2 regions of the Sphingobacterium sp. B29 genome follow, and region 1 is predicted to be linked to the other one. Evidence: riboswitches for the same ligand, from Rfam matches in the RefSeq annotation. Region 1 holds a riboswitch; the other holds the start of a gene.
The links. Region 1 has a riboswitch for thiamine pyrophosphate ahead of thiS (sulfur carrier protein ThiS). Riboswitches for the same ligand answer to the same signal wherever they lie in the genome.
Positions count from the first base shown of each region.

Region 2: it holds a riboswitch for thiamine pyrophosphate, as region 1 does, so the genes downstream of both, thiM (hydroxyethylthiazole kinase) here and thiS (sulfur carrier protein ThiS) in region 1, are expected to answer to the same signal.

Region 1 is NZ_CP019158.1:4,208,291-4,212,727, reverse strand. It holds gene thiC (phosphomethylpyrimidine synthase ThiC) at 1-1,769, opposite strand, end outside; gene thiS (sulfur carrier protein ThiS) at 1,821-2,027, opposite strand; TPP riboswitch at 2,087-2,182, opposite strand; gene BV902_RS18115 (alpha-L-rhamnosidase) at 2,343-4,437, shown strand, end outside.
Region 2 is NZ_CP019158.1:4,592,273-4,596,709, reverse strand. It holds gene tenA (thiaminase II) at 1-381, opposite strand, end outside; gene thiD (bifunctional hydroxymethylpyrimidine kinase/phosphomethylpyrimidine kinase) at 368-1,207, opposite strand; gene thiE (thiamine phosphate synthase) at 1,204-1,836, opposite strand; gene thiM (hydroxyethylthiazole kinase) at 1,826-2,629, opposite strand; TPP riboswitch at 2,711-2,803, opposite strand; gene BV902_RS19845 (VanW family protein) at 2,866-3,708, opposite strand; gene BV902_RS19840 (hypothetical protein) at 3,834-4,437, opposite strand, start outside.

The DNA.
Region 1 (4,437 bases):
TCCAGCATCCCTTGTGCGGCACTATCTCTGATTTCCTGCGTAATTTTCATGGAGCAAAATTTGGGACCGCACATGGAGCAGAAGTGAGCCACTTTGGCCGCATCTGCCGGCAATGTTTCGTCATGATATTCACGTGCTGTATCTGGATCGAGGGAAAGGTTGAATTGATCTTCCCATCTAAATTCAAATCTCGCTTTACTCAAGGCATTATCACGGTATTGCGCACCTGGATGTCCTTTGGCCAAATCGGCCGCATGGGCAGCTAGTTTATAGGTGATTACACCGTCTTTAACGTCTTTTTTATTTGGTAAGCCCAGATGTTCTTTGGGCGTCACATAGCAAAGCATCGCACATCCATACCATCCGATCATCGCAGCTCCAATGGCTGATGTGATGTGGTCATAACCTGGAGCAATATCAGTTGTTAAGGGGCCCAAGGTATAAAATGGTGCTTCGTCACAACAAGCCAATTGCTTGTCCATATTCTCTTTGATCAATTGCATAGGAACATGGCCCGGACCTTCGATCATCACCTGAACATCGTGTTTCCAGGCGATCTTGGTGAGCTCGCCCAGTGTTTCGAGCTCCGCAAATTGAGCCGCATCGTTGGCGTCTGCAATGGCTCCTGGACGGAGACCATCGCCAAGTGAAAAAGCAACATCATATCGCTTCATAATCTCACAGATCTCCTCAAAATGGGTATAGAGAAAGTTCTCTTTGTGGTGGAAAAGACACCATTTGGCCATGATAGACCCTCCTCTGGAGACAATTCCCGTTACTCGAGAAGCGGTGAGATGGATATAACGAAGCAGTACGCCGGCGTGTATGGTAAAGTAAGAAACACCCTGTTCGGCCTGTTCAATCAAGGTATCTTTGAATATTTCCCAGGTAAGGTCCTCGGCCACCCCCTTCACTTTTTCGAGCGCCTGATAGATCGGTACTGTACCGATTGGAACGGGCGAGTTACGGATAATCCATTCGCGGGTTTCGTGAATATTTTTGCCAGTGGACAGGTCCATGATGGTATCGGCTCCCCAACGACAGGCCCATACTGCTTTCTCAACTTCTTCCTCTATACTTGAGCTTACAGCACTATTGCCAATATTGGCATTAATTTTAACAAGAAAGTTGCGCCCGATAATCATGGGTTCACTTTCAGGATGATTGATATTATTGGGGATGATTGCTCTTCCGGCAGCGATTTCCTCACGGACAAATTCTGGTGTAATTGCTTTATCATGTGTTCTGGCACCAAAATTCTGTCCTTTATGCTGATGATCCATTCCGGAGGTACTGGCCGTGAGCTGCTCGATACGTTGGTTTTCACGGATAGCAACGTACTCCATTTCAGGCGTAATGATGCCTTGCTTTGCATAATGTAATTGGGTGACATTCCTGCCGGCAGAGGCTACTTTTGGTTTATGGCTATACGCGAATCGGAGTTCATCCAACGTTGGATCAGAAAGGCGTTTTTGTCCATATTCAGAGCTGGTGCCAGGCAGCTGTATGACATCCTGACGATCTAAGATCCACTGTTCGCGAAGGCGCGGGAGGCCTTTTCGGATATCGATATGGATGGTGTCATCGGTATATGGTCCAGAAGTATCATAGACTGTTACCGGGGGATTAATTTCTACTTCTCCATTCGTTAATTTGGTTGGACTCAAGGAGATTTGACGCATAGCGACTTGAATAGGAAATAGTTTTCCGGATACAAAAATTTTCTTTGCATTTGGAAAGGGCGATTGCGTAATTTTTTCAGCTGTCATTTTTTTCTTATTGGGGTGAATTACTCGGTTCGATTGATTTTTGGGGAATAGCTATCCGCCCTGGGACGCGGTGATTAAAATAATCTGATCGTGCGGTTTTAGTGGTGTCGTAGCCCAGTCCTTTTTGGGTATGACTTTGTTGTTAATAGCTACAGCCACGCCCTGAGTTTGGCCGGATAATTCCAAAAGCAACAAGCCTTCCAATGAAGTAAGCGAGGGGTCGAAAAATCGAATCTGATGGTTTATTGTAAGTTCCATTCCTTAATTTTTTTGGTAAAACTTTAGGAATGGCTACACAAAGGCACAGCAATGCACCTTGTAGACAGCTCACTTTTCCCTACGCCAGTATGATCCGGATCAGGTTCTAAGGGTAAAATCTCAGCCTGCACGAGCAGACACCCCTAAAGTTGTGACTAAGATAAGGTTATTTTTATGAAAGTTGCAAGAATTTTATTTTGCAGACTTGGGTTTATTGTACAGGAAAGTACAGGTCAGTATGTGGGAAATATTTGATATATTAGTTTTTTGAATCAGCTAAAACAATTTAACAACCACCAAGAATAGTATCTTTTAATGCGTAGGATTTTATTGACAACATTGTTGTGTATCGCTAGCAACACTTATGCCCAACCTAAAAACAACTGCAGCGCCGTGCAGTTGACATGCGAACATTTGGTCAATCCATTGGGTATTGATGCAATTCACCCAAGACTTAGCTGGCGACTTGAGGACCAACGTAAAGGTGCGGTACAACAGGCTTATCAGATCTTTTTAGGGCAAGATTCGCTGGCACTGCTGCGAGAGACCAAAGATAACTGGGATAGTGGCAAACAGTTCAGCTCGGCTATGTTAGTGTCCTATAATGGCGCACAGTTAAAGCCACAGACCAAGTACTTCTGGAAGGTTAAAGTATGGGATAAGGATGGTGTATCAACACGTTCAGAAATAGCATCGTTCGAAACGGGCATGATGGGAATGGACCTTTGGAAAGGAAAATGGATCAGCGACAATAAGGATATTCATGCGCGAGAAACGCCTTATTTTAGAACAGAATTTAAGGCAAATAAGCAGATAAAATCTGCCCGCGCATATATTGCCGCAGCAGGATTATATGAACTTTCCATTAATGGCCAGCGCGTTGGCGACCATCGTCTGGATCCAATGTATACTCGATTTGACCGACGGACATTGTATGTCGTGACGGACGTAACCCAGCAGCTTCAAAAAGGAGAGAACGCCATTGGCGTTGTTTTGGGGAATGGCTGGTATAATCATCAACCACTGGCCGTTTGGAATTTTGATAAAGCACCATGGCGGGCCCGGCCAACATTCTGTTTAGAACTGAAAATCGTTTATACAGATGGAACGACGGAAACCATTGTTTCGGATAAGCAGTGGAAGACAGCGTCAGGACCAATCACCTATAATAATATTTACACTGGTGAGCATTACGATGCAAGACTAGAAATACCCAACTGGGATAAACCAAAATACGATGATTCGGCCTGGCAGGCTGTTCAGTATAGAAATGCGCCATCTGCACATATCGTTTCCCAACAGATGGTACCGATTCGGCTCGTGAAGTCCTATAAGCCGAAATCAGTGACAAAGATAGACCAACGTACCTATGTGTTCGATATGGGCCAGAATATGGCCGGGATTACAAAAATTAAGGTGAAAGGAGCTGCGGGTACTATGCTGCGTATCAAGCATGGTGAGCGGTTGTTGGCGGATGGGCATCTTGATCAGTCCAATATTGATGTTTATTATCGGGGCGATAAGGAAAAGGAGCCCTTTCAGACCGATATATTGACCTTAAGTGGTCGGTATGATGAGTTTATGGCCAAGTTCGGTTACAAGGGATTTCGTTACGTCGAAATTAGTAGTAGTGCAGCGATCGCGTTGGATAGTTCGGCTGTGACCGCCTATTTTATGCATAGTGATGTGCCTGCTATTGGACAGCTTAAGACATCATCAGCGTTGGTCAACAAACTATGGGAAGCGACCAACAATGCCTACTTGTCCAATTTGATGGGCTATCCTACAGACTGTCCGCAGCGCGAAAAGAACGGTTGGACAGGGGATGGGCATCTAGCGATTGAAACAGCTTTTTACAATTTTGACGGGATAACAGTTTATGAAAAGTGGATGGCAGATCATCGTGATGAACAACAGGAGAATGGTGTCTTACCCGATATTATTCCAACTGGCGGATGGGGCTATGGTACCGCAAATGGTTTGGATTGGACAAGCACCATTGCCATCATTCCATGGCAGATCTATCAGTTTTATGGAGACCCACGTGCATTAGAAGAATGTTATCTAAATATCAAACGCTATGTCGATTATGTAGATGGAATCAGCCCGTCTGGCTTAACAACTTTTGGGCGTGGAGACTGGGTGCCGGTTAAGTCACAGTCCAATCTGGAGTTGACCTCATCTGTTTATTTTTATGTGGATGCGACCATCTTGGCTGCTGCGGCCAAATTGTTTGGGTACACAGCAGATCAGCAAAAATATGAACTGCTAAGCGAGAAAATAAAAACGGCCATCAACGCTAAATTTTTAGATGCTTCCAAAGGTGTTTATAGCAATGGAACACAGACCGAACTGAGTGTACCACTCTATTGGGGTGTTGTACCCGATGAAATGAAAGCCCGCGTTGCAG
Region 2 (4,437 bases), 380 kb from region 1:
AGCGACCTCAATGCTCTCGAAAGCGGCTACGCTTTTAAGAAAATGGACATAATGATGGCAGGTTGGTTCGATTTTGTTGCTCTTGTCGGCAGGACTTAAACCAAATTCCCGAAAGTAATTTTCGTGTAATGCCCGTTCAACAAGAAGCGCATTGCGACCAAATTCGAAATAGTCCAATGCTTGTTGGTTATCCGCACTTTTTGCACCTATAAAGGCGAGCACACGGCCAAATTCTTCTAAATAGAAAGCATCCTGCTGCATGTAAAATTGAAATTTATCCAGGGGAAGACTACCATCACTAAGCTGAACAATAAATGGCATAGTAAGTATATCCGAATAAATAGCTGTTATGGATTCCCAGGCATGATCAGTCCAGTTCATATTGAATAAGTTTAATCGGATTATGGAAGTGATTTAATGGCCCATTTCCTTTGCCAATGACGAGATCTTTGCTACCAGCTATTGCTGCGTGTATATAGGCCAATGCGAATTCAACCGCGCTATCGAGACCAACGCCTTGTGCCAAATGGCTCGCAATTGCTGAAGAAAGCGAACAACCGGAACCATGTGTATTTTTGCTGTTAATTTTTTGAGATTTGAATTCAATTGGTGGACTCTTGTGCTGGAACAACAGGGATGTTAATTCTTGACTTTGGAGATGCCCGCCTTTAATCAAAACGGATTGACAACCTTTCGCCAATAGGCTATTTCCCGCTTTTTTCATCTTCTCAACATTGTCAATAACTTCGTTTACTAAAACACTTACCTCGTCTAAATTTGGTGTAATCAGCATTGCTAAAGGAAAAAGAAGTTCTATGCAGGCCTGAATTGTATCATCGTGAATGAGCTTGTGCCCGCTGGTCGAGACCATGACTGGATCAAATACGATAGGCCCTTTATATTCTTTTAAATAGCTGCTAATAAGCTCCACAAGTTCAATATTGTGTACCATTCCTATTTTGATTGCATCGGGATAGATATCGTCAAAAATAGCATCCAATTGGTCCTGGACGGCTGCTGTAGGAATTTCATAAATACGTCTTACACCTTGTGTGTTCTGAACGGGTAAGGCAGTTAAAACATTCATGGCATAACAACCTAATGCAGATATGGTTTTGGTATCTGCCTGTATACCTGCACCACCGCTACCATCGAACCCCGCAATGCTGAGTACGGTAGGGACGCGGTATTTTTTATCTTTTGTCATTTTAATAGTTCTTTTAGTTGTGCACTGGCGGCTCTGGGATCTTGACTTTGGCATATGGCCGAAACGACTGCAATGGAGTCTGCACCGGCATTCCAGGTCTCTTCTGCTGTTTGTAAATTCATCCTTCCGATAGCGATCAATGGTTTTTCCGTCCTACTCCGAAGTTGTTTTAAACCCGCAATTCCCCATTCAGTAACCGTATCTACTTTTGTTTTCGTAGAAAAAATGGGGCTTACACCAAGGTGGTCGACGGTGTACATTTGTTCACTTTCCAGTTGTTGCATGTCTTCTATGGACCAGCCTATGGTTAATTTATCACCATATTTTTCGCGAATAGCGAGCGGCTGCAAATCATTTTGACCCACATGTACTCCCCATGCCTCGATTTGGGCAGCGATTGCTACGGCATCATTGATCACGAGCGGAATACCATAATGATCGGTCAGTTTTTTCAAACGGATGGCTTTATCCAAAAATGTGGCCGGATCGTCAGCCTTTTCGCGCAATTGTATAAGATCGACTCCGCCAATAATGGCTTCTTCGGCAACATTGAGCCAATTTTGAGGATAACAGTCCCGCTCAGAAATTACCAAATATAAAGGGTAGGGAAAAAGCGGATTAATGCGCATAGCGTTTGATCTTGAGCTTTGATTTTAGACGTTCTGCATTGAGCTGATAGAGTTCATCATAGAGATTCAATTGCAGGGTGCCCGGTCCAGCTGCTGTTTGGGCAGCGAGTTCTCCCGCTAAGCTCAGAATGGATACACCGGCAACAGCTGCTTCAAAATATTGGTCTGTAACACCTAGAAATGCACCAATAAGCGCAGTAGCACTACAGCCAAGCCCAGTTACCTGTGTCATTAAAGGGTTGCCATTAAAAACTTCAACCCGATATTGCTGTGAAAGGATATAGTCTACTTCTCCAGAAATACAGATAATGGAGCCGGTTTGTTCTTGTAATAATTGGCCAAATCGGAGCGCATCTTTACTCGCTGTCGTGCTGTCGACTCCCTTTGTGTTCGGTTGGTTGAAATTGTACAGCGTCATGATTTCTGATGCATTTCCACGAATAACCGTGGGTTTGAGATCCAGTAGATTGGATAATAAATCATTGCGGAATGCTGATATCCCAGCACCAACAGGATCAAGTACCCATGGCCGTCCAATGGTATTGGCATGTTCGGTAGCAACCAGCATAGCTTCGGCAGTATCTTCACTCAAGGTGCCGATATTAATGACAAGAGCTTGTGCAATATCGACAACCTCGCGTACTTCTAATGGGCTGTGTACCATCACAGGGGACGCTCCTAGGGCTAAAAGTGCGTTGGCAGTATTGTTCATCACGACTAGGTTTGTGATGTTGTGTACAAGGGGTTTTTCGACCCTCAGCTGCTCTAATAAATTGATAATTGAATCTTCCATTTTTTTACATATGCTAAGATATACTGTGTGGCCTTGGAGGGAAGAAGAGCGATAGCCTGTGCAGTAAAGGAGTATGCTGTACAGTGGATTTTTGCTTTTCCCTACGCCGGTATAAACCGAATCAGGTTCAAAGGGACTATCTCAATTCTATACAGAATACCCCCAAAGCCAGACCAAACTTAAACAAAAAAGAGGACTTTTCATATCCGTCATTTTTCGATCATTAGCTTGTTGAGTTAATCGGCCGGATTTTGATCGGCACTAATTTCAATGTATTCAACAGGGGTATAGGTAACCCGGGCAAAATTTTTGGTCAAAAGTTCGGTTTCCAAAATCTTTACACCCTGAAACTTTAAAAATTTCTCGCGCCAAATCTCATTTTTCCGAAAGAACTGATTGTCTATTTTAAGAAATTGATGTTCTTTTTCAACGACATGGTACGCAAAATCCAGTTCTTGATCAATTCTTAATTCGCCCTCTAAACATTTGTCTGTGAACCAGAGATTTATTTGAAAGGTGTAAGGCGTGTTGTTGGTGAATTGATAGTCGCGGTAATTATAAAAGACGGTAGCTCCACTACCGAATGGCAAAACACGGCCATCGTCCGGAAATGGATCAAAAGAGTGGTGATAACGTTCATTGACGGTGAGTGGACTATGGATAACAAGCCAATGGATGAGGTTGGATATTTGACAGATTCCACCGCCAATACCCGCTCTTGCTTCACCAAAGGATAACTCCATGCCGGGCAGATATCCTTTTTTTACAGTGGGTAGTCCAACGAGTTTACAAAATGAAAAGGTTTCCTTCGGTCTGATCAGAATGCTATTAATCTGTGCTGCTGCAATTTTCAGGTTGGTAACTTTGTTAATCTGCAATTGCATATTATTTTCGCCTAGTTTTTTTAATAAGACAGACTGATGCTTTTTAATACGAAAGGGAAGTTTTTCAGTTGATTTAGCTGTGCTGTATTTCTTATTATCAAATAGCCAAACGGCTTTGCGCTGCACTCTTCTCGCCCATACTGCAATAAAATAGAGTATGGGATGAAGTTGACTGATCAGTTTTCTTTTTCTCAATTTGACGTTTATGTATCGCTATCAAAATTAGTGCAGAAATGTGTTTTTTGCCGAATTTCGTCGAATATTTTTTTGTCAAAATCAAGAATCTTATTGTCTGAGCTTAGTGCAGTTTTTCAGTTCGTTTAGTTGGTTTTCTTTGCCTGTATGTATTTCGCTGTTAACTTTCCCTCCTTGTTATAGATCAAGCTTTCGTAGGCACAGTTTCCGAGATCTTTTACAATAGATTTTTGTTGTAATACACCCTCATAATAAAACTCATCAATCGTTTCGTTGGCTCGGTACGATCGCTTGATTTCGGCTGTCAGTCGATCGCTTTGATCGAAGGTTTGGCGCAGCGAGTAGTCACTTGTTTCCGGACTATCATACTGATAGCGGACGCGACTTTCTCTTTGATCATTTCTGCCCGAAATCTCTTCAGTAATTCGATTCTGTTGATCATAACTGTAAATGGTCCAGTCTCTCCGTTGATAGACAAAATGAATGGATTCACTTTTTATAACCTGGAGTTTACTGTTCAAGTGATAAATCATCGCCGATTCAAATGTAGGATCGTAGGAAACAATGGTATTTGGGAGATACCGGTAAATTGTACTGCTGCTCCACTTACTATTTCGAAGGTACTGTATGGAGTCGATAAGTCCGAATTGATTATAGCATCTTTTGTTGTAATAATTATTTCCCCCGGAAAGATTGTTCGATGTGATCTCTTTGCCTTCTTCATATACA